Regions from separate parts of the Paenibacillus sp. SEL1 genome, predicted to be linked through region 2. Evidence: riboswitches for the same ligand, from Rfam matches in the RefSeq annotation. Region 2 holds a riboswitch; the other holds the start of a gene.
What was found. Region 2 has a riboswitch for S-adenosylmethionine ahead of ACYCSE_RS04200 (methionine ABC transporter ATP-binding protein). Riboswitches for the same ligand answer to the same signal wherever they lie in the genome.
Positions count from the first base shown of each region.

Region 1 (15,341 bases), 2.7 Mb from region 2:
TTGGTGCGCGAAATCCCATCTTCGGGTATTCGTAAGTTTTTTGACTTGGTGGGTGGCAACAAGGATATTATTACCCTTGGTGTAGGCGAACCGGATTTTACAACCCCTTGGCATATGCGGGAAGCCTGTGTCTATTCATTGGAGCGAGGTTTTACCAGCTACACGTCTAATGCGGGAACGCCAGAACTGCGTGAAGCGATTAGTGATTATCTGAATGAGCAATTTGAAGTCCGTTATGATCCCAAAAATGAGATTATCGTAACCGTCGGGGGAAGCGAGGCGATTGATCTTGCTTTGCGTGCGTTAATTGTACCTGGCGACGAAATTCTCGTGCCCGAGCCGTGCTACATTTCATATTCTCCAATCACTTCGATTGGAGGCGGAATTCCAGTAGGTATTGAAACATTTGCTAAGGATGAATTCAAGCTGACAGCTGAGGCGTTGGAGGCAAAAATTACACCTAAATCCAAGGTGTTGATTTTATGCTATCCGAGCAATCCAACTGGAGCTACGATGACTTATGAAGATTGGCTTCCGATTGCCGAAGTCGTGGAAAAGCATGATTTGATCGTCATTTCTGATGAAATTTATGCTGAATTGAATTATGGAGAGAAGCATGTCAGTTTTGCCGCTATGCCTGGTATGATGGATCGTACGATTCTCGTCAGTGGTTTTTCCAAAGCCTTCGCCATGACAGGCTGGCGTATTGGATATACATGCGGGCATCCAGATCTGATTGCCGCTATGCTCAAAATCCATCAGTACACCGTAATGTGTGCGCCTTCTATGGGGCAAGTTGCGGCACTGGAAGGCTTGCGGAATGGTTTGGGTGAGAAAGATCGTATGGTAGAAGCCTATAATCAGCGTCGCCGTCTGATGGTTGAAGGGTTCCGGGAAATCGGCCTGGAGTGCCATGAGCCAAGAGGGGCTTTTTACGTTTTCCCTAGTATTCAAAGCACGGGACTCAGCTCAGATGAATTTGCACAGCGTCTTTTGGCAGAGGCTAAAGTTGCGGCTGTACCGGGTAATGTGTTCGGTTTGGGAGGCGAAGGCTATCTTCGTTGCTCATACGCAACTTCTGTTGCTCAGCTGACGGAGGCACTGGATCGGATTGGTCATTTTGTAGAAAAAGTAAGAAAAGAAGGTTAAAATTATTTTTTTATGGGTAATTTATAAAAAATAGTCTTTTATTTCTAAATTTCTATGCTATAATTTGAAATCGGAAGCAGGAAGTTCAATTTTTCAATTGTAGGAGGAATGCTCATGTCATATGTTGGATATAATTCATCTAGTTCAATAGGATACGACATTTCCCTAGAAGATGAAATTTTGTTCCTGCGCAATGAGATGATGCGGACGTTTCAGGAAGAGCAGTCCTTCACCTCTGATCTTGTTATCCAGATCAGTTGCAAGCTCGATTTGAAAATCAATGAATATATGAAGCTGTATGGTACGGAATGCAAGGTTTAACCGTATGAAGTCAGCCAAATGTAAGAAGAAGGCCGTCGGGCCTTCTTTTTTTGCGTTCACAACTTATGATATATTAATGGCATGGAAGAGGGGGCGTACATATGAGAGCAGGGCTAAAAAGGCTATCGCCATGGATCATCGGAATGCTTGCACTTGTATTATTGGCTGGATGTGGGGGACGGGACAAGGACAGCTTCTCCATTTTTATTATGGATAAAGGGGATGCTTCAGTCATCCGTGAGGAGCTGGCACAAAAGCTTAAGGATAAGCTGGGCGAACAGGCTCCGACTATTGAGATTTCGGTCAGTCCGCTGTATAACCAGCAGAAGCTGGTTGTAGAATATGCGGCCGGGGAGCATGATCTGTTTCTTTTGCCGGAAGAGGACATGAAGCTGTATGGACAGAATGGCTCGAATCTGCCGTTAGATGATGCTTTTGACAAGAAGACGTACGCTCGGGGCGTGTTCGAGGGCGGCGTATTTAAGAAGAAGGGGCAGGAGGAAGAAGGATCAGATGTAAGCAAGGAAACTCATTTGTTCGGAATTCCGGTGGAGCAGATGAAGATGTTTAAGGAGGTAAAATATAACTCCAAAACATTATTTGCTACCGTGCCGCCTCGTACAAGCAATAAGGAAGAAGCCATCAAGGTGCTGAAAGCACTTACGGAATGATAAAGGGGATGGAATGAAATGGGCATATATACTAGAACAGGTGATGAAGGGCAAACTTCTGTGATCGGCGGTCGAGTGTCCAAAGATGATGATCGTGTGGAGGCATACGGTACAATTGACGAGCTGAACAGCTTTGTAGGACAAGCGATCAGCTTTGCCGAAGGGGAAGAGTTTACGGATATTCGGACTCAATTGGAAGAAATACAGCAGGAGCTGTTTGATTGTGGTTCGGATTTGGCGTTTGTTAAAATTAGTGAAAGCAAATATAAGGTGAAAGATGAGCTGGCAGAGCGTCTGGAAGGCTGGATTGATGCATGTCAGGAGGAAAATCCGAAGGTGGAGCGTTTTATTATACCGGGTGGTAGCACATTATCCTCAACGCTTCATGTTTGCCGTACAGTTTGCCGACGCGCGGAACGCCGTGCTGTTACACTAGGTAAACATACGGACATTAATCCGGCGGTACGTCGGTATTTGAACCGCCTTTCTGATTATTTCTTTGCCGTCGCTCGCACGGCGAATGTCCGTCAAGGCGTGCCCGATGTCGAATATGTGCGCAGCAAAAAAGTGTTCCGCAAATAAGGAGGCAACCGGGAATTTGTGATGAGCTTGTATTATGAACCTATCGTATATACGATCCCTCCTGAGGAGGAGGGCATGCTGTTGAAGACTATTTTACAAAAACGTATGAACATTTCTCGAAAGTTAATATCCAAACTCAAGCTGACCGAGCAAGGTATTATGCTAAACGGGACACGTGTGTACATCAGCGTAAAGGTGAAGTCCGGGGATCGAGTAGAAATTCGCATGGAGCGCGAGCGTTCTGATGATATTTTACCTGAACCCATTCCTTTTGAGATATTGTTTGAGGATGAACATCTGTTAGTGGTGAACAAGGCGGCGGGCATGATTGTCCATCCGACTCACGGTCATTACACAGGAACGCTGGCTAATGGGGTTGTGCATTATTGGCAGGCCAAGGGAGAACTGTTCCGGTTTCGTCCTGTTCATCGTCTTGATCAGGAGACGACGGGTGTGCTGGTAGTAGCCAAAAATCCGTATGTACACCAGCATATTTCTGAGCAAATGATTGCGGGAACGGTGGATAAGCGCTATACAGCTCTGGTGCATGGACGGCCTGAGCTGCAGGAAGGAAAGGTAGACGGACCGATTGACCGCAACCCGGATGATCCGCATTTACGTATGGTGACCCCGGATGGTTATCCTGCCCTTACGCTGTATAAGCTGGAGGAAGTGTGGAACGGGGGAAGTCGCATTGGGCTAAAGTTGGAATCCGGGCGTACGCACCAAATTCGAGTGCATATGACTTATATCGGTTGTCCGTTGATCGGAGATAAAATGTATCGGATTACACCTGATGATGCTGCGCAACGTGAGCGATATGATCAGCTTGATGCCAAGATGCCTCGACAGGCTCTGCATGCCTCAGAGCTATCCTTGGAGCATCCTGTTACCGGGGAGCGGCTGACGTTCTTTGCTCCTCTACCTGACGATATGGCTGAAATGCAGGAGCTATTAAGAGCGCAATATCTTTCAGAATAAAATATAAATAAGCGATGAAAATCAAATGGAGGTTAATCTAGCGTTGAGCCAACTGAAAGTATATCAGTATTCTAAATGCAGTACCTGTCGTAATGCAGTGAAATGGCTGCAAAACAAGGAACATGAGACGGAACTTATTCCTATTTTTGAACAACCGCCCGGCCCGGAGGAATTGGAGGACTTGATTCGCAAAAGCGGGCTGGAGCTGAAAAAGTTTTTCAATACAAGCGGTGAGGTGTACAAAGAGTTAAAGCTGAAAGATAAGCTTGGAGACATGAGCCGTGAAGAGCAAATTTCGCTTTTATCCTCGAATGGAAGATTAATCAAACGCCCGATTGTAACCGACGGTAACAAAGTAACGGTAGGATTCAAAGAGGAAACATTTGAGGGCACATGGGGAGCTCAATAACGCCCAATTTACCCCCACGATATGTTATACTGTGGGGGTTAAATATTATGATGAATGGGAGCAATACAATCTGTGACACAACGCAATGAACAATCCGTAATGCTGGTTGACGGCATGGCCCTGCTATTTCGCGCTTATTATGCAACCGCCGCAAACGGTTATATCCGTCGTACAAAAGCTGGAGTGCCAACGAACGCCATATATGGTTTTATTCGATATTTTTGGGATGCAGTCCAAACATTTAATCCTACACACGTCATTTGCTGCTGGGATATGGGCGGAACGACATTTCGTGGGGAACATTTTGCTGCGTATAAGGGAAACCGAGCCGACGCACCAGATGATTTGATTCCCCAATTTACATTGATTCGGGAAGTGACGGACAGCCTCGGCATTCCCAACATTGGAGCGGAAGGTTTTGAAGCCGATGATTGTATCGGTACGCTTGCACGCCATTATTCGCAAAATGAGGACATGGATGTAATGATTCTCTCGGGAGATCATGATTTACTTCAATTAGTGGATGATCGGACACGGGTCATTATTATGAAAAAAGGGCACGGCAATTATATGGTATACACCCCGGAGACTCTGCTGACTGAAAAAGGGCTTAAGCCACGCCAAGTGGTGGACCTTAAAGGCCTGATGGGGGATGCAAGCGATAATTATCCAGGAGTACGAGGTATTGGTGAGAAAACGGCACTCAAGCTGGTGCAGGAATATGACTCTATTGAAGGCATTCTGGAGAATTTGGATCAATTAACACCCTCGGTCCGTAAAAAAATTGAGAGTGATTTGGATATGCTGCATCTTTCACGCAAGCTTGCTGAAATTCACTGCGGTGTACCTGTAGCATGTGCTTTGGATAGCTGTCTGCTGACGCTGGATCACGTGCAAATTGTAGACAAGTTTGAGCAGCTTGAAATGAAAAGCTTGTGTACATTGATGGGTGTCGCAACCGGATCATAATGAAGCTGTTAGGCTTGATACGGACAATTTAAGTGAAGTAAGTTTATAGGGATGCTGACGCTAGGTGCGTTAGTGTCCTTATTTTTATACCGTTATGTCAAGGGAGTTGTATAGTCATGTGAAGGATTATATACAATTGCGATAAGGGGATTGACCTCGGGCACATTTCAGGTGAATATAGTGGATAGAGAACCGGATTATTGAAAGGGGACAACAGCAACTATGACAGTATTGGGAGCAATTGAGGCAGGCGGTACCAAATTTGTATGTGGAATTGGCAACGAACATGGGGAGGTACTGGAACGAGCAAGCTTTCCAACAACCACCCCAGCAGAAACAATGGAGAATGTCATCGCATTTTTTGAAGGCAAGGGCATTGAAGCGTTGGGCGTAGGCTCGTTCGGGCCGATTGATCCTATCGAAGGCAGTGATACATATGGCTATATTACAACAACGCCAAAGCCACATTGGGGAAATTACAATCTAATTGGCAAACTGAAACAGCATTTTGATGTGCCTATGGGGTTTGACACGGATGTGAATGGAGCAGCACTTGGTGAGTCTATTTGGGGTGCCGCCAAGGGATTGGACAACTGTCTGTATATTACGATAGGTACAGGCATCGGGGCGGGTGCTTTGGTTGGTGGAAAGCTGATACATGGATTATCCCACCCGGAAATGGGGCATATTCTGGTACGTCGTCACCCAGAAGATACTTACGAGGGGACATGTCCTTATCACGGAGATTGTTTGGAGGGACTGGCAGCAGGTCCTGCGCTCGAAAAAAGATGGAAGGTTAAAGGACATGAACTTTCTATCGATCACGCAGCCTGGGAAATGGAAGCGTACTATTTGGCACAGGCTTTAATGAGCTATGTATTAATCCTGTCACCGCAAAAAATTATTATGGGCGGGGGAGTAATGAAGCAGGACCAACTGTTCCCGCTCATTCGTACCAAGCTTCAAGAACTTTTGAACGGATACGTACAGCATTCGAGTCTGACGACAGATATTGAGCAATATATCGTATCTCCGGGATTGGGTGACAATGCTGGATTGTGCGGTGCTCTGGCATTGGCAAAGGAAAAGCTGAATCATTAGAATTTATGGTTGACGGCACTCCAAGGTACGGTTATTATATAGGCAACAGCATAGTACGGCTCAAAAAGGGAAGCACCTTTCTTGCGAATACGCAGGATAGGTGCTTTTTTTGCGTTTTTGTGTTGTGCGGGACTGTCTTTCAACGATATGAGGGAGGAAGAAATCATGGAGTTTGTATTTTTAAATCGCTTGTCCAAACGGAATGAACAGGGCTATGAGGACTTTGCTCAGGTATGGATTGGGCAACATGAAGGGGGATGGAGTGCAGGCTGGAGCACACAACATGTCCCGGATGAAAGTATAGACGACCTTTGGTATGAGGGCAGCTTGTGGCAGGAATTACTGCATGTATACCGTCATGAGCTGGCGCTCAAAATGGCTGAGGGCTACAGGCCCTTAATCCATGGCGTATTTCATGAGCAAGAAGGATCATCAGGACGAGGACAAACGCTGCAAAAGCTGTATTGCTACAGTGATTTGTTTCCACGTGATGAAGTGTATGAGCAGTTGACGATGTGGAGACGGCAAAAAGCAGCAACGGAACGAAAAGCGCCTTATTTTATCGCTACGAATCGGCTGCTTCGACTCATTAGCGTCTATCTTCCCCATACCGAAGAAGAATTGTTGGAGCTGCCTGGTATGGGTCAGGGTAAGGTGTCGCAATATGGGACGGAGCTATTGGCTATTACGACACAAAATGACCGGACCACGCCATTTCCGTTGAACTGGGTAACAGAGACGCTGGAAGAAGAAGTTTTTTTGTCATGGCTATACAAGCAAAAAGAGAACCAATACAGGCAGGAGCTGAATAAGTTCAGCCTAACTAGAACGATTATCGAAGGCATTTCGGACGGTCTTTCACTGGAGCATATCGGGATGAAGACAGGTTTGCATCGTAGAGAAATGATTGAAGCTGTGGAGCATTTGGACAGGGATGGTATTGATATGGAGAAGCTGATCGGCAAGGAATTGGTGAATGTATCTGAGGAGGAGCAGGCAGCCATCTGGTCTGCTTATGAAGAGTTGGGGGATACGCTGCTCAAGCCTGTCATGCTGAAAGTGTATGGGGAAGAAAAGGCGACAGAAACAGGATTGGATCAAATTTATGAGCGTCTGCGTCTGATCCGTATACGGTTTCGCCATCAGCAGGTACCCGACCGACATGTTGGATAATATAGAACTGATTGGATAAAGCTAAAGTATTAAAGTACATTCAGGGTCCAACATACTAAAAAGCAGCAGCCAGTTCCTCATAGGACACGGCTGCTGCTTTTTATGATCAAGCTTGAAAATCGAAATAGGTATCCAACTCCGTACTTTTTCCCCTTTTCTTTTTAAACCCAGTCTTTCTTGCGGAAAATACAGAACATACTGACACCTAGTGCCACCATAATACCAATGACGACAAAATAGCCATAACGTGTATGAAGTTCAGGCATATTATCGAAGTTCATCCCATATATTCCGGTAATGACCGTCAATGGCATAAATACGGTCGTTATTGCCGTAAATACACGCATAATTTCATTGGCACGATTGGCGATACTGGATTGATAAGCTTCTCGAAGGTTACCCATCAAATCGCGGTAAGTTTCAAAAGTCTCCGAAATTTTCACAGCATTTTCATAAATGTCGCTGAAATATTTTTGCAATTGATCGTCGATGAGTCGCAAATCCCGTTTGTTCAGGGTATTGATGACTTCCTTTTGCGGACCCAGCACCTTTTTCAGCCACAGAATCTCACTGCGTAAGCCGATGATTTCGTTCAAATGCGACTTTTTCGTATGCATTAGAATATCTTCTTCCAGCTTTTCAATGCGGACCTCAATCCGGTCACCAACCAGAAAATAGTTGTCAACAATCAAGTCGACCAACAGATACATAAAGCGGTCAGGCTGGCTGACTTCTTGCTCCCACAGCATAGGCTTGAGGGTACGAAGCTCATTGATTTTCTGCTTGGTCACCGTAATGATAAAATGGCGGCCGAGAAAGATGTTCAAAGCTCGCAAAAATATTTCTTCATCATCAAAACGAATGCTATTTACAACGATAAAATAATGGCTTTCATAAATTTCGATCTTCGGACGCTGTTCTTCTTCACTCAAACAGTCTTCTACTGCAAGATCATGCATGGAAAATAAAGGTTGGAGCACTGCCAAATCATCGACATCAGCATCAATCCAATAAAAACCTTCTGTCGGTGCAGTAAGCGCCATTTCAATTTCTTCGACAGGGGTAAAAACCCCGTTGTTGACCAAACGGATTTTCATATATGTCACTCCTTATGCTCCGTCGTAACGGAAATACGTTTACCTTAAGCATAAGGAATGAACTCAGTTAGCCAGTTAGCCGGTGCGGGTAAGCGTGCATTCTCATCAAAAGCCGGAGGCTTTTGGAGCATGCAGAGCCTGGCGTCCCGTCTTTCGGCAAGCTGAAGTCATTCCTATGCTGTTGTTCAGGGATCGCCGCCTATTCGGACTCGGGTCGCCTTCCATTCCGGATTCACCTCTCAAATGTTCTTTTTTTGATTGCCACAGTATCGCAGGAAACACTCAAAGTCTGCACTACTGCTCCATATTTTTGCCTAATAGCACTTGTATAGTATAACGCTCGGCCTACGGCCTTTCAAGCGCAAAATCATGGGCTAAATCGACAGTAGTGGCAAGAGCTTCAGCGAAAGGAGGGATATGATTTAACCTATGGAAAAGGTAGACAAAATGTGATTGCAGGGCACAAATTTAAAAGTCCCATCTTGACGAAGCCCAGCCGATGCATTAAAGTGAACAACAAGAACTTTGTGAACCCAAAATGAATATAGCGAAATCTTATCAAGAGCAGGTGGAGGGACTAGCCCGATGATACCCGGCAACCGGCGATTTTAATCGCACGGTGCTAATTCTTGCAGGACGCGCGCTTTGTACAAAGAGCGTTGCCCTGACAGATGAGAGAGGCGCATATGGATACAAATATGACCTTTCTCTAACCAGAGAAAGGTCTTTTTATTATATGCCCGGCATCTCAGCAGGACGATTTTCGCAAAACTTACCGAACAAGGAGTGAGTTTACATGCCGATTAAAATTCCAGATACACTACCTGCCAAGGAAGTGCTGGAGGGCGAAAATATTTTCGTAATGGATGAAAGCCTGGCTTATCATCAGGACATTCGTCCGTTGCGCATCGCCATTTTGAATTTGATGCCTACGAAGGAAACAACGGAAACCCAACTATTGCGCCTGGTCGGCAATACGCCGCTGCAAGTGGACGTCACGCTGGTGCACATGAAGTCTCATGTATCCAAAAATACATCGCAAGAATATTTGAATATGTTCTATAAAACGTTTGACGAGATCAAGAACAGTCGTTTTGACGGCATGGTCATTACAGGAGCTCCGGTTGAACAGCTTGAGTTTGAGGATGTGAACTACTGGGAGGAGATCCGGCAAATTTTTGAATGGACGAAAACGAATGTAACTTCGACCATGCACATTTGTTGGGCCTCACAGGCAGGTTTATACCATCATTTCAATGTCCCGAAATACGGGCTCGACTACAAATGCTTTGGCGTATTTCCACACACCGTGATTAAACCTAAAGTAAAATTGCTACGCGGCTTTGATGAACTGTTTTATGCCCCTCACTCCAGACATACGGAGGTTCGGCGGGAAGATATTGATCATATCGCCGAATTAGAAGTTTTATCCGAATCCGAGGAAGCTGGAGTGTACCTCGTAGCCACGCTTGACGGTAAACAAATTTTTGTAACTGGGCATTCTGAATATGACCCGCTTTCATTGAAATGGGAATACGACCGCGATGTGGCCAAAGGAATGGATATTGAAGTTCCCAAAAATTATTTTCCTAATGATGATCCTGAGCGCACACCGCCCTCAATCTGGCGGGCGCATGCCAATTTATTATTCTCGAATTGGCTGAACTATTATGTATACCAAGAGACACCTTACGATATCGGGCCCCAGATTTAAAAAAAGGGGCTTGTAGTTTACCCTTGTACAGTACCACCTTGCAGTAGCGCAGCAGTATAGTCTTTGACATCCATTTTTGCAGGATTGGTTATAGCACCCACTATGGAAGTTAACAGGAGGATTCATATGAGTGAGAAACAGTGGAAAATCGAAAGCAGATTGGCACAAATCGGTTCAGTAGAGGAGCCAGTAACCGGGGCTGTTAATTACCCGATTTACCAATCTACGGCGTTCCGCCATCCCCGTCTGGGTCAAAGCACAGGATTTGATTATATTCGGACGATCAATCCCACGCGAAAGGTACTGGAAGAGGCTTCTGCTGCACTTGAATCTGGTGATGCAGGCTTTGCATGTAGCTCAGGTATGGCGGCGCTGCAAACGGTATTTGCTTTGTTTGGACAGGGAGATCATCTCATAGTATCGCTGGATCTGTATGGCGGGACATATCGTTTGCTGGAGCGCATATTATCTAAATTTGGTATAACAGCCAGTTATGTGGATACGAACGATCTTGAAGCACTCGAACAGTCATGTCGACCGAACACCAAAGCTGTATTCATAGAAACACCTACAAATCCGTTAATGATGATTACTGATATTCGAGCGGTGGCTGAATGGGCATCACAACATCAGTTGCTTACCATTGTAGATAATACGCTGCTAACACCATACTTCCAGCGGCCATTGGAACTCGGCGCGGATATTGTGGTACATAGCGCAACCAAGTATTTGGGCGGACACAACGATGTGCTGGCAGGGTTAATCGTAACCAAAGGCAAAGAGCTATCAGCTGAAATTTCCTTTCTGCACAATTCCATAGGGGCCGTGCTTTCCCCGAGTGACTGCTATCAGTTGATGAAGGGGATGAAGACGTTAGCGCTGCGTATGGACCGACATGAGCATAATGCAACAGTGCTGTCTAACTATTTACTGACGCATCCGGCGGTGGCAGAAGTATTCTATCCAGCTCTCGAAGGCCACCCAGGTCGTGAGATTCAAAATAAACAATCCAGCGGAAATACAGGTATCTTCTCCTTTAAAGTAAAGGATGCTCGTTATGTGGAACCTTTGCTTCGTCACATTAAGCTCATTGCGTTTGCGGAAAGTCTCGGCGGTGTTGAGTCGCTAATGACCTATCCCGCGGTGCAGACACATGCGGACATACCAGCAGAAATTCGGGATGCTGTCGGGGTAGATGACAGGCTATTGCGTTTCTCCGTAGGCATTGAGCATACAGACGACCTCATTGAAGATTTGCGTTCGGCGTTGGAAGCGGCACGTCAAGAAGTAGAAGGAGGAGAGCTGCAATGATAGAGGATGCGAGGAGGATCGGGCAGGATTTGAACAAAGAACGGAAGTTCGCTACCAAGCTGCTGCATTTTGGTTCTGAAATTGACAGCGTTACGGGGGCCTCGAGCGTCCCGATCTATCAAGCTTCTACCTTTCACCATCATGATATTTTTAATCCTCCCCAGCATGACTATAGCCGTTCAGGTAATCCGACACGACAAGCTTTGGAGGATTATATCGCTTTATTAGAAGGCGGGGCGTGCGGCTTTGCCTTTGCGTCAGGTATGGCGGCCATCTCCACTACCTTTATGCTCTTATCCGCTGGAGATCATGTCATTGTTTCCGAGGATGTATATGGGGGAACATATCGACTGTTGACCTCCATTTTGAAACGGATGAATATCGAAACGACCTTCGTCGACATGACGGACCTCAACCTTGTGAAAGAGGCGTTGCAGGAGAATACAAGGGCTGTATATATGGAAACACCGTCCAATCCGACACTCAAAATTACCGATGTAGCAGGAATAACCTCTTGGGCACAGGACAACGGACTTTTAACTTTATTGGATAATACTTTTATGACACCTTATTATCAACGTCCGATTGAGCAGGGAGTCGATATTGTATTGCACAGTGCGACCAAGTTTCTAGGCGGACACAGCGATGTGCTGGCAGGACTTGCGGTAGCGCGTACCGAATCGCTCGGGAGACAAATCAAGCAGCTCCAAAATGGACTGGGTACCGTGCTGGCTCCGCAGGAGTCATGGTTGCTCATGCGCGGTATGAAGACACTGGAGGCTCGTATGGCTCACAGCGAAAAGAGTGCAGCCAAGCTCGCTAACTGGCTGAACGAGCGTAACGACATTGAGGCAGTATACTACCCGGGTCTGGAAAATCATCCAGGGCGTGAAGTTCATGAGCGTCAATCCAGCGGTTATGGTGCAGTGATATCGTTTGATGTGGGTTCTGGTGAGCGTGCAAAAGAAGTCCTCAGTCGCGTACGTATTCCAATTGTAGCGGTGAGTCTGGGAGCTGTGGAAAGCATCTTGTCGTATCCGGCGATGATGTCACATGCGGCTATGCCCCGTAGTGTACGATTGGAGCGCGGGATTACGGACGGACTACTTCGTTTCTCCGTAGGTTTGGAGGACATTGACGACCTGATCAGTGATCTGGATGAGGCGCTGCGCTAGAGCGTTAGCACATCCGCAGCATCTTTGTCGTTTTCACGCCGGGAGCAAATATGTACAGCACTAAACAGCAAGTTTCCAGTATTTCAGGAGGCTTGCTGTTTTCTATAAGAATGACATGAAGGACAGTGTGAAAAAAGGCACTTTTCAGTCTTGTTTTGTTATTTCTTGGCTATACGTAATGTTGAGATAAGCTTGGCAGTTGCTTGTTTTCCTAGGTGAAAAGCAGAAAGAAGCGGGAATAAGTATGGTCCCTTACCTAAAGATATGTTAGTATTATCATTAGGTTTTACTATGCTAAATAGCACAGACAACATACAAGGCCAGTCATGAACATACATTACGGCAGGGTTCGAACGCAGGTTTGTGAAAGCATTCTCGTTCATAAGTCCTGTCGTTCATTTCGTCGCCCTGTGACAGCGAAGGAGGATACACCATGAGTGTAATCGACCATATTTTAGATAAAGCCCTACGCGGCGAACGCCTGAATTTAGAGGATACCGTTGCTTTGTTCGAATCAGACGAGGTAGAAAAAATAGGTCACGCGGCGAATAAAGTCATGAATCGCATGCACCCCGATCCCATTAAAACCTTCGTCATCGGACGAAATATTAACTATACGAACGTATGTGACGTATACTGTCGCTTCTGCGCTTTTTACCGTAGACCGGGTTCCGATGAAGGTTATGTTTTGCCCGATGAGGTGATCTTTCAGAAGATCAAGGAAACGCAGGAGGTAGGTGGCACCGAAATTCTAATGCAAGGCGGTGTGAATCCAAATCTGCCGTTCAGTTATTATACGGATTTGCTGAAAGCTATTAAGGAGCGTTTTCCTGGTATTACGATGCACTCCTTCTCGCCAGCTGAAATTCACAAAATGAAGGAAAAATCCGGTCTATCCATGGAAGATACGATTCGAGCCATTCATGAAGCTGGATTGGATTCGCTTCCGGGCGGAGGCGGAGAAATTTTGGATGACCGCACACGCCGCAAAATTAGCCGTCTCAAAGGCTCTTGGCGTGATTGGATGGATGTCATGCAAACGGCTCACAAGGTTGGGATGAACACAACCGCTACGATGGTTATCGGCTTTGGCGAGTTGATGGAGGAGCGAGCGCTGCATTTGTTGCGTGTTCGTGATGCTCAGGACGAATGCATTGAAAACAAATATAATTCTGAAGGATTTTTGGCCTTTATTCCTTGGACCTTCCAGCCAGACAATACCAATCTGAAGAAGGAACGCCAGACGCCAGAGGAATATCTGAAGACCGTTGCGATCAGTCGTCTTGTATTGGATAACATCAAGCATATTCAATCCTCATGGGTAACTATGGGACCTGAAATCGGTAAAAAATCGTTATACTACGGTTGCGATGATTTTGGTAGCACCATGATTGAGGAAAACGTAGTTTCCGCTGCAGGCGCAACGTATAAGGTTAACATCGAATCCATTTTACAGTTGATCCGCGAGACGGGTCACATTCCGGCACAGCGCAATACCCGTTATGATATTATTCGTACTTTTGACAGTGCCAGCAGTATTGAACATGATTTTATCATGCAAAATTAATATCCATTAATATATTGTTAATTACAAAACGCTTATCCATCACTAATCTATGTATAAGGATTAGTGTAGATAAGCGTTTTTTGATGTGTTACTTTGCTATGTTTTCCATCGTTTCAAAAACATGATCTCAGCCTGCGGGTCAGCCATTTGGATGACTGCCTTAAAACGCTGCAAATCCAACAGATGAACGCTGTAAACGATGACCATTTGTTCTTTTTTATCCTCAGATTCGCTTTTAATCTTACTCTCTATCTGTGCAGAGCCTCCAACAGGTGTGCTGTGTATACGCAGCCTGCGATATATGGCATCCTCGACGGTTTGCTGTTTCTTGCTGACAACACAAACCATACGCGTCAGACCGGTAAACATCAGCCGGGTCGTTTCATAGGCGGCGAGGCAGGATAAGGCTGAATAGAGAGCTGGCTCCCAGCCTAGCACAAAGCCGGCGGTAATGAGCAGCAGACCATTACACAGCATAACAATCTGTATTAATGGAATCTTGCGGTGTGTTAGCAACAATGTGGATGGACGGCCATCGTCAGATTCGTTAAGTCCTAGTGAATCGAGCAGGCCACCATGACGAGCTGCCAGCCCTGCGCCAAGACCGATACAGATTCCGCCGCCCAAAGCGCATACGACCGGATGGCCACTCACTGCCGGAAAAGGCGAAAGAATAATGGCTGAGCCCGAAAAGGCGAACAAGCCGGGTAGTGCCCGAAGCAGCATGGGTTTGTGAGTAGACAGAGAATACAGCAACATGAGTGGCAAGTTCAAAACGAATAGCAGTAACCCAAAATGCTCCTGTGTATAAAGCGACATGAGTCTGGAGATCCCCGTGACGCCTCCAGCGATCATATCATGCGGATGTAAAAACAATTCCAGACCGACGGATGCCGTAATTCCACCAATCACCGTATAAAAGACAGGGAACCTGCTCGCATCTCCTGAAGCGGGCTTCACAAGCCGCCTCATAGAGTTTCGGCATGTTTTACAGCGTGCGGCATAGCCTTCCCTCCTATGGATTGTCGTATCCAGCTTTTGCAGTTATGCCGAGTTACTTTCTTCCTTTCGTAGGCGGGGGTCCTTGAACTTAAATATTTTGTTTAACATATTAAAGATAG
Region 1 is NZ_CM137723.1:3,609,592-3,624,932, forward strand. Features, by position in the region: gene ACYCSE_RS16505 (aminotransferase class I/II-fold pyridoxal phosphate-dependent enzyme) at 1-1,149, shown strand, start outside; gene ACYCSE_RS16510 (aspartyl-phosphate phosphatase Spo0E family protein) at 1,264-1,470, shown strand; gene ACYCSE_RS16515 (type 2 periplasmic-binding domain-containing protein) at 1,572-2,141, shown strand; gene ACYCSE_RS16520 (cob(I)yrinic acid a,c-diamide adenosyltransferase) at 2,160-2,723, shown strand; gene ACYCSE_RS16525 (RluA family pseudouridine synthase) at 2,745-3,704, shown strand; gene ACYCSE_RS16530 (arsenate reductase family protein) at 3,748-4,113, shown strand; gene ACYCSE_RS16535 (5'-3' exonuclease) at 4,186-5,082, shown strand; gene ACYCSE_RS16540 (ROK family protein) at 5,305-6,183, shown strand; gene ACYCSE_RS16545 (HRDC domain-containing protein) at 6,349-7,356, shown strand; gene corA (magnesium/cobalt transporter CorA) at 7,518-8,453, opposite strand; SAM riboswitch class I at 9,006-9,131, shown strand; gene metA (homoserine O-acetyltransferase MetA) at 9,250-10,167, shown strand; gene ACYCSE_RS16560 (PLP-dependent transferase) at 10,294-11,478, shown strand; gene ACYCSE_RS16565 (aminotransferase class I/II-fold pyridoxal phosphate-dependent enzyme) at 11,475-12,653, shown strand; gene mqnC (cyclic dehypoxanthinyl futalosine synthase) at 13,087-14,220, shown strand; gene ACYCSE_RS16575 (YitT family protein) at 14,317-15,180, opposite strand; gene ACYCSE_RS16580 (cation:proton antiporter) at 15,265-15,341, opposite strand, start outside.
Region 1: linked by a shared signal. The riboswitch ahead of metA (homoserine O-acetyltransferase MetA) and the one ahead of ACYCSE_RS04200 (methionine ABC transporter ATP-binding protein) in region 2 are both predicted to bind S-adenosylmethionine.

Region 2 (15,341 bases):
TCTCCAAGCGCTCAAGCGGCAGAAGTGCAAGGGGAGCAAATCGCACACATTGTACGCGACCTGTGGAAGGGCCAAACGCCTCACCCGCATCCTTTAAAGCTGCGCGGTACATTAGGCGCACTTGGCAAGAAGGCCGGGTTCGGCTATGGTTTTATGGGCAGTACCTCATTGCGTGGACGAGTACCACGCCTGCTTAAAAGCGGTGTGCTCTGGAAGTCCAAACGCCATTTTGGATAAACGTATGCTAAACAAACAAAGAAGACCCGCTCTCAGAGCAGGTCTTCTTTGTTTCTTGAGTGTTTGCATCATGTATATTCTCTACAAAAAGGAGCTGGCTAACAGATCCTTTCACTCCAAATCTAGGTTATCCCATGCTTCAGCTTCCTTAATTTTGTTCATAATCGCTTCATACAGAAGCTCTGCTGAATCTGCGGATACAATCTCGCCGTTGACCATCGCATAGGGTTCGGCGTTGCACTGACCGCAATTGCTTAGGCAGCCGTATTCAATCACATCATAATCTGGATTCTGTTCCAGCTTGGACATGATCTCATCGGTACCCCAATGCATATTACTGGTGCAAAACTCAATAATAGGTCTTAACATTTTTTCACCTGCTTTGGATGACGGGCATTTTAATTTGGCCCGCTTTGTAATATAATAATAAAGGTATAGGAAAGGAGTTGAATTCTAATGAGCGAAACACAAAGCGTTCAAATGTATGATGAAGTAGCTGATGTACTGGATAAGCTCCGTCCGTTCCTGCAACGCGATGGTGGCGACGTTGAGCTGGTTGACGTTGAAGACGGCATCGTTAAGCTGAAGCTGGTAGGCGCTTGCGGCAGTTGCCCAAGTTCCACAATCACGCTGAAAGCAGGGATTGAACGTGCTCTTCTCGAAGAAGTCGACGGCGTCCAAGAAGTGGTACAAGTATTCTAATGCTTGATGCATAATGATCATGAGAGTCTTGACTTCGGTAACGAAGCTCAAGACTCTTTTTTGTGTTACAGCGTCTGAGGGATCACTCAAGCTTATATGGTTGGCCGAATGGGGTCCAATCCTCCCGATACATCCATAATATTACCAGTTATAAAATCCGAATGCTCCTCACACAAATAGGCGATCACTCGCGCAATGTCCTCTCCACTCCCCGGACGTCCACGCGGTGTCTCTTTATCCTGCATGCCGATGACATCGGCGATTGACATTTCCTTATTTGCTCCTCGAATATCCCCTGGACAGATCATATTGACCGTAATGCCATTAGGAGCTTCCTCCACAGCCAGTGATTTCGTAAAAGACACCAGCCCCACCTTAGCGGCTGCGTAGACGGCGCGATGCGGCCAAGCCCTTGCTTCTCCAGCATGACCAAAGCCAAAATGAATAATACGTCCCCATTGCTGGCTCCGCATGTAAGGCAATACCAAATGATCCAGCAACATGGTACCGACCAGATTCCCTTGTATCATGGCATGAATCTCAGCTACACTGTAATCCGCAAACAGACGGCGTTCCCGGATGAACGGTCCGGCATTATTCACCATAATATCGACTCCGCCTAGCCGATCCTGTACTTCACCAATCAGCCTCCTAATATCTTCCTGAACAGAAATATCCCCTTGTAAAGACAAGCAGCGTACTCCCTTAGACTCAATCCCCCGCTTAAGCGCTTCAGCTTCTGCTTGGCTATGCACATAATTCAGCGCAATATTACAGCCTTCATCCGCCAGACGCAGAGCGGTCGTTTTACCTAAACCTTTGGCACTGCCCGTTATGAATGCGACTTTATCTCTCAACAATTTTCCTCCTGTTCACAGAGATCGGTCACCCCCAAGTATAAAATATTTAAGCTTCCCCTACAACTCCATTCAAAAAGAAACCCCCAGTCCTCTTGTTCAAGAGAATCTGGGGGTTGCGTGCAATGCGTTCTCGTTCCCTACTTAAAATGCCGGGATAATTGCGCCTTGGTATTTATCTTCAATGAATTTTTTAGTTTCTGGAGATTGCAAAGCTTTAAGCAGCTTCTGAATCGCTTCGGAATCTTTATTATCAGGACGTGCTACCAGAACGTTAGCATATGGAGAATCCTTGTCTTCCAGTGCCAGTGCATCCTTCGTAGGGTTCAGCTTCGCTTCCAAAGCGTAGTTCGTGTTAATCAACGCAATATCCACTTCAGGCAACTGACGTGGCAGCATAGCCGCCTCTAAAGTCTTGAATTCCAGATTTTTCGGATTCTCTGTAATATCTTTTACCGTAGCTTCAATGTTGCTTGCGTCTTTCAGCTTGATCAGACCTTGTTTCTCCAACAACAGCAAAGCACGGCCTCCGTTTGTCGCATCGTTCGGAATGGCTACAGTTGCGCCATCTGGAAGTTCATCAAGCTTTTTATATTTTTGGGAGTAGATGCCGAAAGGTTCCAGGTGAACCGCGCCAACAGAAACCAAATCCATTTTGCGCTCTTTGTTCATCACATCCAAGTAAGGTACATGTTGAAAGAAGTTAGCATCCAGCTGCTTGTCAAACAATTGAACGTTCGGCTGTACATAGTCGTTAAACTGAACGACTTGGAGACGAACCCCTTCTTTTTCCAACTGAGGCTTGATTGCTTCCAAAATTTCCGCATGTGGCACAGGAGAAGCTCCAACTTTCAGCTCCACTTCACGTGGTGATCCGCCTGTATTTTCGTTCGCATTGTTTGTATCCGATGTTGTGCTCTTTGTACCGCAAGCAGCCAGCACCGCAATTAATGTCAAGCTTAATACAGCCAATACCCATTTCTTCATGTTATTACCCCTCCAATAATTTGTAATATTCAGGAGCAGACGTCCTGATCAATAAGGATATCTATATGTTTTCCCTATTTTCGAGTATAATGCCGCACGAGGCGATCTCCCGCCATTTGCAGCAATTGTACCAATACAACCATCAGCACGACCGCAACGATCATGACAGCCGTTTCATAACGATAATAGCCGTAGTTGATAGCCAGTGTACCTAGTCCACCGCCCCCGATCATCCCGGACATTGCCGTGTAGGATACGAGTGTAACGACGGTAATGGTTAATGCAGCGAGCAGACCCGGAAGTGCCTCACGTAACAGCACCCGCCGGATAATTTGTCCTGTCGAGGCACCCATCGCTTGTGCGGCTTCTATGACGCCCTTGTCCACTTCACGCAGAGACGTTTCGACAAGACGTGCGAAGAATGGAGCAGCCCCGATAACCAAAGGTGGGATGGTTCCCAACACCCCGGTCGAGGTACCTACCAGCGATCGTGTAAAAGGAATAAGTGCAACGATCAAAATGATAAAGGGTACGGAACGTAAAATGTTAACGATGAATGATAATACAATGTATATCACCTTCATCAAAGTTAACGAGGAGCGACTCGCCAGAAACAATAATATGCCGAGCGGCAAACCAATAACGAGGGTGAACAATGCCGATGCCCCAAGCATCTGAAGGGTTTCCAGCGTAGAATTCCCTAGCTCTTCCCAACTCACTTGTGAAAAATCAAGTTCGCTCATTGTCCAATCACCTCCACATCAAGTCCTTGCCCAGACACTTCGCGCAGCGTATGCTCTATATCCTCATGATTTCCTTCAAAACGAACGATTAGCTGTCCATAGGGTACATTTTTAATCGTAGATATGGTTCCCTGCAAGATCGCAAAATCAACACCAGTACTTCGAGCCGTACGCGACAGAATCGCATCATATGTTTTACTGCCCAAGAAGGAGATACGCACCACCTGCGCTGACTCGCCGCCACCTGCTGCCGCAATCGCTGCTTGTAACTCTTCGGGATGTTCTGACTCCCGTTGGATAAAGTCCTTGGTTACCTGGTGCTGCGGCTTCAAAAACACTTCCGCCACCGGACCTTGCTCCACGATGTCGCCCTGATGAATGACGCCAACTTTATCACAGATGCTTTGAATGACATGCATTTCATGTGTAATCAGTACGATGGTTAAATTAAAGCGCTGATTAATATCCAGCAGCAATTTCAGGATAGACCCCGTCGTCTGCGGATCAAGCGCTGAAGTCGCTTCGTCACACAGCAATACATGAGGATCACTAGCCAGCGCCCGTGCAATTCCTACCCGTTGCTTCTGTCCACCTGAGAGCTGTGACGGATATTTTCCACTGTGTTCTTCGAGACCCACCAATTCCAGCAGTTCACGAACCTTCTTGTCCAGCTTCTGCTTGGGCGTGTTTACCAGCCGCAATGGAAATGCAATATTGTCATACACCGTCGCCGAGGACAACAAATTAAAATGCTGAAAAATCATTCCGATTTTTCGGCGCTGCATTTGTAATTGGGATTGACTCACAGTGGTGAGGTTTACCCCGTCTACCCATACTTCACCTGAAGTAGGGCGTTCCAATAAATTAATACAGCGGATCAATGTACTTTTCCCCGCCCCGGAGTGACCAATCACTCCGAATATTTCTCCACGCTTTATAGAAAGATTCAACCCAGACAGCGCATTAACGCGTCGGTTGCCTTTGCCATAATGCTTGGTTAACTGCTTAAGCTCTATCAACGTGCTGCGACCCCCTTCACTTCTTCCTTACCCTTTTAACCAGTTGTCATCTCTCAGGATTGTATAAAATCGCTATTTATACAAAAAAGAGCCCCTTTCACAGAATGAAAAGGGCCCCACCTTGCGAACCTTTTCTCATCTGCCAAAATCGCTATAACTCTAGCGGTTTTGTAGGAATTAGCACCATCATGTTCCCTCCCAGTGTATTACACCGGGAAAGAACGGGTTGCCGGGCTTCATCGGGCCAGTCCCTCCACCTCTCTGGATAAGAAAAATATGTTAAACTCCAGCTTTAGCTGTCCGTTAAGTTTATATAAAAAAATATAATTCAAGCATTTTTCTGAAACTAGGTTTCAGTATAGATAGTTTACATAGCTTTGTCAAAGGATATTTTCTATCATATTTTTGGGCGTACTGCCCGGTTCTCCCATTGTTTCGCAGTATAAGTAAAGGCGTTTGACAGCGACCGACACACCATTTCCAAGCCCTGCTGCAAATCTTCCAAATGGTGATCGAGGTCCTCCAGTTGGATTTTTCCATACAAAGCACGGTGTCGTTGCCAGAGATCATCCTGCATTTCCGTATTCATATAGTGTATCTCCGTATTCCGACGCTTACGCAGCCGATTGATGGCATCGTTGTATGTGTCCTTGATATCAATTAAATTATCGGTCAATACAGGATGCATTTTGAGATACTTGAGCTGCCGCAACACGGTAAAATACGAATAATGAGCCTTATACTGCCCTGTTTTTAAATCACACAGATCATTTAGCCAGTTGCCCAGCTTATCTAAAATGGAGAATACCCTCACAAACCCATCTTTATAAAAGAAAACATATAATGCATAGTCGGATTTTTCATCCTCGCTCATATCATCAGCATATCCGGCTTTCACTTTCATACGGAAAAAGGCGGCAGCATGATGGCTCTGCTCCAGTTCATCCAGAGATGACATTAGACCGCGTGTCAAAATATCCGCCTTCCGAAAATCGTGGGTCGGATCTCCACCAGCCTGAATTTGCCGCTCCAGCAGGTTCAACATATCTGACATGCTATTCATGGCATCCAGCAAGATTCCCTTGTTCACACGTGGCGGCTCACCCAGTAGCTTGCGTATCATGCTTACGCCTCCTTATAAATGTAAAATCCGGCTGTAGGTTTCATTAGGGCGTCAAGCGAAATAACTCGTCCATCGTTGATCTACAAGCTTAACAATATCCTCACGCGGTAACACCTCATCCGGATACCCCGGCTTCATACGCGCATCCACTACAATCGGCAGCTTATAGTTCAGATGATGCAAACGCACTTCGCTGTCCGCGTACATATCCGTAGCCGGGTTAAAGCGTGTGAACACTGTCCACAGGAACGAGGCTTGAGAGCGAACAACTTCTTTGGCATCGTCCACAATGAAGACGAGCGGCCACTCTTGCTCACTCGCTGCTAGTCGCTCCAAAACACGTGCCGCCAGCTCAGGCTCCTGCTCAAAGGACGCACCCGATACGACGAGGCATCCTCCGCAATAGGGCTTAATTTCACGAATTCCCGGCAGATCGCCTCCCTCATAAGCACGAGGCAATTCACGTACAGGCTCACCTATCCCCATCAGGATCGCCTTACTACCATGATTCAGCTTGCGGCCTGTGTAATCGAGTGTATCGTGTGACGTGTGATTGAAAATAAATAAATCCGTTGCTGGATTAAATCGCTCCAGAATGGTTTCCAGCAGCAGGTTAAAGTCAGATAAATCAATTACTCGATCCGTCAGCATCAGGAACTTGGTCAAGGATAATTGACCTTGACCCAAAATAGTAAAACCGGATACAAGCGCTTCACGGGAGTAGCTTTCACGTACGACTGCCGCTGCCAGCGCATGTACGCCCGTTTCCGCATATGCCCACAGGGACTTGACGGAAGGCATCACAAGCGGATATGCAGGCGACAGCAGACGTTGCAAAAACTCACCGAGATAGTAGTCTTCTTGCCGAGGCTTACCTACAATGGTTGCCGGATAAATGGCATCCTTGCGGTGATGCATATGTTTGACATGAAATACAGGGAAATCATGCTGTAATGAATAATATCCAAAATGATCACCAAACGGGCCTTCCGGACGGCGTTCATGAGGCGGCACATAACCGCTGATTGCAAATTCTGCTTCTGCTGGAATCCGGTGACCTCCAAGCGGATCTTCTGTCATGGGCAGCTTGCCTCCCATAATAAGCGAAGCCAGCAGCAGCTCAGGCAAGTTTTCCGGTGCTGGAGCAATGGCAGACGCAATCAGGGCAGGCGGGCCACCAATGATAATCGTCGTAGGCAATGGCTCATTACGCAGCTCCGCTTCATGATAATGGAAACCGCCGCCTTTATGAATTTGCCAGTGAATGCCCGTCGTCTGATCATCATAAATCTGAATGCGGTACATCCCCAGATTATGATCCTTAGACTGACCTGGCTTCTCGGTATACACAAGTGGAAGCGTAATAAACGGCCCCCCGTCCTCGTGCCAACTGGTCACTTTAGGCAGTGGCGCTAACGGAGCCTCTGTACGGCGAACTCCCAATACAGGGGCCTCGCTGTGAGATACTGTTTTTAGCCCTACTTTTAGCATGTCCTTAATCAGGCCACGTTCATTCCACAATGCTTTGGGTGTAGGTGGAAACAATGTTTTGGTGGCTCCGACAATCGCATCCATCAGTTGCTCAGGTCGCGGGCCAAAAGCCATATCCACACGGCGATTTGTGCCAAACAGATTACTGGCTACAGGAAACGGGGTTCCTTTTACATTCGTGAACAGCAGTGCCGGCCCTTCTTCCTCAATGACTCTTCGATGAATCTCAGCCAGCTCCAAGTAAGGATCGACAGGTGCCTCTATAATTTTAAGATGATTTTCTTTACGCAGCGCTTCAATAAATTGGCGCAAATTCTGGTAGATCAACTGGACGACTCCTCCTAAGCAAATCAAGCCCTCGAGAAACTCGTGGGCCTGGTTTGTTTCTTATATGCTATTATACGTGTTTAAACGCCTCTTGGGCAAAAATCCGCTTCACTATGATCTATGAAATGCTTAGGTACGTTGTGCTTGGGTCGGAACAAGCTTGCGGTCCGGTGACAATTGCCATACACGATAGCTCAGATAAGCCAAAACGGAGAACAACGATGCAATCACCAGCATATGTCCCAGCACGATAAACATGTAGATTTCAGGTCTGTTGACGTACAACAAGATAATTCCAATCACCACTTGAAGCAAAATTAACAAGACCGACACGACACCCAATATACGGATATCTCGGTGATTCGGGTGATAACGGTATGAGTAGTGACCCACAGCCAAGATAATGACGAACAGCAGACCGGCTGAAATCTGATGAAGCAGCAGTGGAGATATGAAGCCCCCAATATTTACAACCTTCTGGATGACCGAGTGACTAAGCAACGCCCCTGAATAGACAGCAATATAGGTATAGATCGTCGATAGCCATATAAAGTTGCGATAGCCCCGACTGACACGCCCAGGAATCAGACGCGGAGTGTGGCGTGAGTCCGCGTGCTCCTGCCAGGCCCCCAGCGTCATCATAGTTGCACTGGCAAAGGCGATAAGCGCAAAGCCAAAATGCAGTCCCATGACAGCAGCCGATTGGGAGAAAATGACAGCCAACGCCCCCATGGCACCTTGTATGATGACAAACAAGAGCGTGAGCAGCGAGAATAGCTGTAAATCCTTCCGATGCTTCATAAACAGCAAAAAGCCAACAAATGAGGCGATAGAAAGAATCCCGGCCATGGCACTAACGGAACGATGAGAGAACTCAATAAGGGATGCGATCGTATGTGCCGGAACCAGCTTGCCATTGCAAAGCGGGAATTCCCGGCCACAGCCAAGACCTGAATCCGTCCGTGTCACGACACCTCCACCGAAGGTAGCCAAAAACATGACAATACATGTTACGAGTGCCAGCCATTTTAATATTCTAATTTTGTTATTCAAATTCACCCGTATCCTTCCAAATATAATATTTATTCACTTTATATGTTGTGAAATGATCACTTAAAGTAATTATAACTGATATATCGTTCCTTGACATACGAGCTTTGTTGACAAAATGTGAACGTGTCCGTGAGAAAGCCGCCCCCTTAGAAGGAAGCGGCTTTCTGAATGTCTTGATGTTTAAAATTCACTTTGTAACCTTCATGCATGTACAGCATTCATTATTTTGCCAAGCTCGCATGGACTTCAACAGCCCGATCCAAAAATTGCTCAATCTCCTCGCGGGATTTGCGCAGTCTGTTCACCAGACGTACCAGTTCTCTGCCTTCACTGTAAGCGATAAAGCTAGGAATACCCAATACATTCTGCTCTTGACTGACGCTTTCGGCCTGTTCTACATCAATCTCAATTAATGTAAGCTTATCTGCATATTGTTGTTCCACATCAGGCATGAACGGATCAATGAAATGACAATCCCCACACCAGTCCGCCTTAAATACAGCCACCGTTACGCCGGGAGTAGATATTGCCTTATTAAAGTCTTCATGAGAGACGATTTTTTGCATGGATGATTCCTCCTTAAATTCTTTTTATGCTGAAAAGATTGCACTTTCTATTGTAACGCCAAGTGAAGCTTTTGCACACTCCCCCATTCTGCTCACATGCCGATTGGAAGCCCTCTCATTGAGGCATACTAAAGATATACTTAAGAATCCACATAAGCGACGACATCCTAACAGCATACCCAACATACTTGGCAGGATACGGGGATGCTTGCAATTGGAAAGGAGGTTATTTAGTCATGTCTCTTACCGAATGGCTCCATACAGCATCTCGACAGCTTCAAGGAGGGCTAAAGCTACTGGGTTCCGTTCCCCGTGTTGCAGAGGAAGCTTGGGAGGGCAAACGGGCGGCTTGGACCGAATCCCGCAAATTACGCTACCCCTTGCGTCAACTAGCGTGGGATTATCATACAGCACAGGCCGCTATGAATGAAGCTGAAGCGTTAATGCTGGTGAACGGACCCGCTACGCGTCCCTCTTCTCTGAATATGCCCTTATGCGAAACAGACTGTGAGCTGCTGGAGCGGATCAAAAATGATACAGCACAGGAGAATCGCAGCAACGTCACCCGCACGGCCGCTTACCTTGAATGCTATCGTGGCTACCCGGAGTTACACTGGGCATTACTGGCCCACCTGGTTTCTCGTAATGGCGGCTATAATATGACCGATCTGAAAGGGGGACTGATTGGCAACCTGTTTGGCGAACAGGAAAAGGAATGGCTGTATCGGCTACTGGAGCGCTGTAATGCCCTTATTTTTCAAGATGCTTACCCGCAGTTACAACTTTACATGCACAGCCGTCATTTGGGTCGGAGTTGCTTTCATTTGTTGCCTTATTTTCACGTTTCGCCATTCATGAAGCCCTTTTGGGAACGTTTTTGGGCTTGGCGGGATAGCTCTCTGTTGACTGTGGCGCTCATCATTAATGAACAAAACTATATTGAAGGACGTGTGGTAAAAGATCCGTATTTTCAAAAATTTGTGACACACAAGCCGGGCTTTTATTTGCATGACTGGCTCCAGCTTAATCAGGTTATATTTCCACTTGGGCTGAACGGTGGACTTGCTGGACTAGTGATGGAGCGTTTCGGCCATTTGGACGAGCGGATCGGCTTTGGCAAAAGTCTCTATGCTATGCTCTTCGGCCATCAGCAGGTGCTGGACCAGGTATCAGCATTCGCTAACAGTGTGCCCCATACGGGTTCACGCAGCGACTATTGGCCCGGATTGTTCACCCCGAATGAACAAAAAGCGCTGCACTCTCCAGATGAAAGTGCAACGCTTTTAGCACATGAATGGCTACCGCCAGGACAACGTCTGTACAGCCCGGAGCTGAACGCCGTCTGGTCCGATACAGCTTATGATCCAATCCCCCGTTATGACTGGTTTCAGGACGGCTCCACACTTGGGCATCTCAGCGAACCAAGGCGACCGCTGTTATTTGCCATGCGCCATGAGCATCGCCACGGCATCCAAAAAACAGCAATGGCCCACGTTGCCCATAACAGCTTGCAACCTTTCCACTGATAGACTGGAGGACTCTTTAGCCTTGTTGTCCTGTGGACTCACGCTGTAGACGCATTAACGGACGCAGTACCTTTTGCAACATACGTGGGTAGTTGCCCAGCTCGTCCCTGCGCAATACGCGCAGTACAACCAGCAACAGCAAGTAGCATACCAGTACAGCTGCCCCTGCAATGCAGCACGCGATCAAGAAGGCCACACGCGCAGGCATCAGATGCACCAGTAGAATACAGGCTTCATTTACACCGTATCCAATAGCTCCCGAGACGACGACTGCGGTTAAGAACCCTGCCCAGCGACGGCCCATGATGGAAAAGGAGACGATCCCTTTAAGCACACGCAAATTCAGCAACGTGATCACGAGGAAACATAATCCGGTTGCGGCAATGATCCCGTAAATTCCAAGCCAACCAGCCAGCAGCCAGCTCGCTGCAAACTTGACGACGATACCGACCATGACATTAACCATTGAAATACGCGGCTTGCCCATACCGATCAGTATTGAATTAGAAGTCATCATCGTAATCTGAAATATCGTTCCGAGTGTCAGAACAGCGATGATACCACTGCCTCCAAGCGAGCTAAACAGTAAACCATTAATAGAATAGGCGGTTACACATAAAGCTAGCACAATTGGCATTCCAGTCAAAATAGAGATACGCAAGGCCAGCGTCATCTGATTTTGTAAATGCTGCTCATCCTTACGAGCAAATGCCGCTGAAATGATCGGAATGAGCGATTGGCTGAGCGCAATGGCCAAAATCGGCGGAATTCCCGCCACACTCTGTGCCCGAGAGCCTAGATAACCCAACTGAGTAGTCGCCTGATCCAATCCCACTTGACCAGATAGCAGTCTCACCACAATCGACGTATCAATAAAGTTGACCGCCGGTACCGTCAGAGACGATAATACAATGGGAATGGAAAGCTTGAAAATATCTTTGTAAATGCGCATCATCGGTAGCGCGGAGCTTTCCTCTTGGAATTGATCTTGACGATCCTGTCGATCCTGGCGACGCAATTTCACCGTGTAGTACAACATGACCGCTAGAGCGCCAAGGCTTCCCATGACACCTCCAAAGGAGGCCCCGGCCGCAACCTCGCGATCTCCATAACCCAGCTTCAAAATAACAAAAGCGAGTACAATAGCAGTCGCTACCCGTGCAACCTGCTCCACAATTTGTGAAATACCGCCTGCGGTCATATTACCGCGCCCTTGGAAGTATCCACGCATCATGGCAATGGCAGGGAACAGCAGTAATGCTGGTGCCAAAGCCTGAATGGCCAAAGCGGATTGCGGAACCCCTGCTACATGCTCGGCAAAGTAAGGTGCTCCAAAATACAGTAGCGCTGTAATGATAATGCCTGCCGCGGCCGCGAATATCAAAGCCGCTCGATACACACGTCGTGCTTCCGAAGGCCGATCCAGTGCATAACGTTCTGAAACCATTTTGCTCAATGTGCTTGGAATACCGGCCGTAGCCACCGTAAGCAGCATCAAATAAGCGTTGTTCGCAATGGTAAACGAGGCGTTCCCGACGGAACCAAGCAGATGCTCCAATGGAACACGCTGTACCAGACCAAGCACTCTGGCCACCAAGGCGGCAGCGGCTAAAATAAGCGTACCTTTAAGGAATGTTTCTTTATTGGACAAAATGCGTTCCCTTCTTTCTTGCTGTTCACACGCATGCAAAAGCCCCGCACAAACAATCATGGCCTGAGCCATCACCGGTGCGGAGCCGCATGTCGATTCTGTCTCTGCAAATCATAATAAACGAAAACGAATCTCGGGTCATAACACCCAAATCAAGAATACAATAATCATGGCAAGCTGCAAAATCACTTTCATCACGGTGCTGGTAAAAAGGCCTAATACAGAGCCAAAGCCCACTTTAATAGCTCGGTCCAGCGGGGCTTTGCCAATTAGCTCACCCAGCACAGCGCCGATAAATGGCCCCAAAATCAGACCAAATGCCGGAATAACGAAGGGACCAATAATAATCCCGACAGTGCTGAGGATCGCCGACAGACGCGAGCCGCCAAATCGCTTGACTCCCCAGGCATTCACAGCATAATCTGCAACAAAAAGGGCAACAACGATTAGTGTTTGTATAATCCAAAACAATGCATTGTATGGAGCAAACGAGAAAAACCAGCCGTAAACAAAAAATGCAAAATAGATGGCGAGCGCCCCCGGCAATACGGGATATACCGCCCCAGCCATGCCCACAATGAACAGCACAATGACAACAATCCAGCCTACAACGTCCATGGGCCTCCTCCTTCTCGTTCATTCATCCTGCTTGCTGCATCATTCGTTTCATTACACAAGCACATAATCACGGATCACTTCTACAATGCCGTCGTCATTGTTCGAAGCCACGACCACATCAGCGGCTTCTTTAACCGTATCCTGAGCATTCCCCATTGCTACGCCCAGTCCAACCGCTTGAATCACAGCCAGGTCATTCAGACTGTCGCCAACGGCAACCACCTGCTCCAAGGTAATGCCAAGCAGGTCGCACACTTCAGCGATTCCACTGGCTTTGGATATACCAGCCGGGTTAATTTCCAAATTTGTCATCGAAGAATTGGAAATTTCAAGTCCACCCATGTCCTGAAGCTTAAGCAAAATTTGATGGCGAATTTCGTCATTTTCCGTATTATAACCGAATTTGAGCCACTCCTGTGTGTCCAATGTATCCGGCCAACGATCCCTGTTATATAATTCCTCTGTTGAGTACGCCCAGAACCAGGAGTCTGTTTCTACAGCAATCTGGTGCATCTTGCGAACGAGCTCCTTATCAAGTAAATAACGTCGCCACAACTCGTGGGGTGATTTCCACACCTCACTGCCGTTTACGGTTACCATTGGCGTCTCCAGGCCGAGTTGCTGACCGTAGGGCAGAGCATGCATGGCTGCACGTCCGGTGGACAAGCATACATGAATCCCTTCCTGAATCGCCTTGTTAATCCAGTTAATCGTTTCCAAGGAAATTTCATGATTATCATTCAGTAAGGTTCCATCCATGTCGAGCGCAAGCAGTTTGTATTTATATTGGTTTTCTCCCATAGTCTCTCTTCCTCCTGTATGTCCCTTATGTCCAACGACATTTTACCATGAAAAAGAGAAGCCCACAAAAAAATTCAAGTCCTCACTTTGCTGCCAGAGGCTTTTTAGGAGTACCATCTAGCCCATATACTTCGTCATACGCATCAAATATTTTACGCGCAACCGGTCCAGCGCTCGTCGCACCAAAGCCCCCTTCAGGAATGATGACCGCTACCGCCAGCTTCGGATTTTGACGTGGAGCAAAAGCGATGAACACCCCATTATCTTTAACCGTACGCCCCACCACCTGCTGAGAAGTTCCCGTTTTGCGGGCATAATCATAAGGAAATCCGTTAAAGGCTTTAACATCCGTAGCCATACCCCGAATCACTGTATTCCAGTACGTATCTGAAAAGGCGACCTCATTCAGCACCTGCGGCTTAAACTCACGTACGAGATTCCCCTGATCATCTACAATTTTGCTGACCAAATGAGGCTGCATGCGCTTGCCCTTTGTTGCCAGCACAGTCGTATACTGGGCCAGTTGCATGGCCGTATACTTTCCCTGCTGACCAAAGGATGCCTGTACCAATCGTGTCAGCGCACTTTCATGCTTGCTCGTATACTCAAGTCTCCCCGCCCACTCGCCCGGCAGATCTACTTCTGTCGGTACGCCTAATCCAAATGCCTTCATATACTTGTCCCATACGTCAATTCCCTGATGCACCCCTGCATTACTTCCGTATTTGTCATACATTGGCTTGCCGATCATATCTACCATAAACGTATTCGACGAGACCTCAATTGCCCTGCTAGGTGTCAAAGAACCATACACATGTCCGCTAGAATTCCCAACCCGGCTGGAGCGATTTTTGCCGTAGTACGCACTTCCCGTATCCTGATAAGTCTGTCCGGGAGAAAACAGGTTTTCCTTCAACCCGATCAGCACGGTTAGCGGTTTAATGGTTGAACCCAAAAGCACCGAGGATTCTGGATGTGGACCCTCTTTTCCGCTAGGCACGGATTTAATTGTTCCATTTCCCATTTTATGCTGAATTTCGTCATATACCGAAGGCGAGGTACTTCCACTTTTCCATACATTAGAGTCATAATCCGGCATACTGGCCATTGCCACGATATTTCCGGTCTCTACCTCCATCGCTACAGCGAAGCCAGTGGTAGCGTCTTGATGAAGCTTCCCCGATACGGCATGAGTATGAAGCCAGCGAAGCTGATCCATAATGGCCTGTTCGGTTTTCTGCTGAATTTCCTTGTTGAGGGTGGAATATAAATGATGTCCTTTTTCAGGAGGAGTAATGGATTCAATGCCCTCCGGCATGCTGCGAGGATTGACCTCTACCGTTTTATATCCGTTTTTTCCTCTCAACTCGTCCTGGTATTGCAGCTCCAGGCCATCATATCCAACCGTTTCACTTTCCAGGTAAACCTGTTCTGGTCTTAGAACCTCCGAATTAGCTTGGTACAGCTCTTTATATTTGGTTCGGTTCGCACGGGCTCCTTTGAACTTGTACATATATCCAATCGTTTGTACCGCCACCCGATCCGGGTCATAATGGCGTACACTTTCTTCTACAACCTCTACACCAGGAAACTCTGTCCGATGCTCCAGAAAATAAGCGATTTCCTCCCGACTCAGGTCG
Region 2 is NZ_CM137723.1:900,149-915,489, forward strand. Features, by position in the region: gene ACYCSE_RS04170 (NAD(P)/FAD-dependent oxidoreductase) at 1-237, shown strand, start outside; gene ACYCSE_RS04175 (YuzB family protein) at 349-606, opposite strand; gene ACYCSE_RS04180 (NifU family protein) at 694-939, shown strand; gene ACYCSE_RS04185 (SDR family oxidoreductase) at 1,032-1,796, opposite strand; gene ACYCSE_RS04190 (MetQ/NlpA family ABC transporter substrate-binding protein) at 1,941-2,783, opposite strand; gene ACYCSE_RS04195 (methionine ABC transporter permease) at 2,858-3,526, opposite strand; gene ACYCSE_RS04200 (methionine ABC transporter ATP-binding protein) at 3,523-4,545, opposite strand; SAM riboswitch class I at 4,678-4,817, opposite strand; gene ACYCSE_RS04205 (Cthe_2314 family HEPN domain-containing protein) at 4,943-5,668, opposite strand; gene ACYCSE_RS04210 (UbiD family decarboxylase) at 5,720-7,486, opposite strand; gene ACYCSE_RS04215 (COX15/CtaA family protein) at 7,616-8,485, opposite strand; gene ACYCSE_RS04220 (thioredoxin family protein) at 8,761-9,105, opposite strand; gene ACYCSE_RS04225 (DUF2515 family protein) at 9,342-10,631, shown strand; gene ACYCSE_RS04230 (putative polysaccharide biosynthesis protein) at 10,648-12,282, opposite strand; gene ACYCSE_RS04235 (DUF456 domain-containing protein) at 12,421-12,900, opposite strand; gene ACYCSE_RS04240 (Cof-type HAD-IIB family hydrolase) at 12,952-13,701, opposite strand; gene ACYCSE_RS04245 (peptidoglycan D,D-transpeptidase FtsI family protein) at 13,784-15,341, opposite strand, start outside.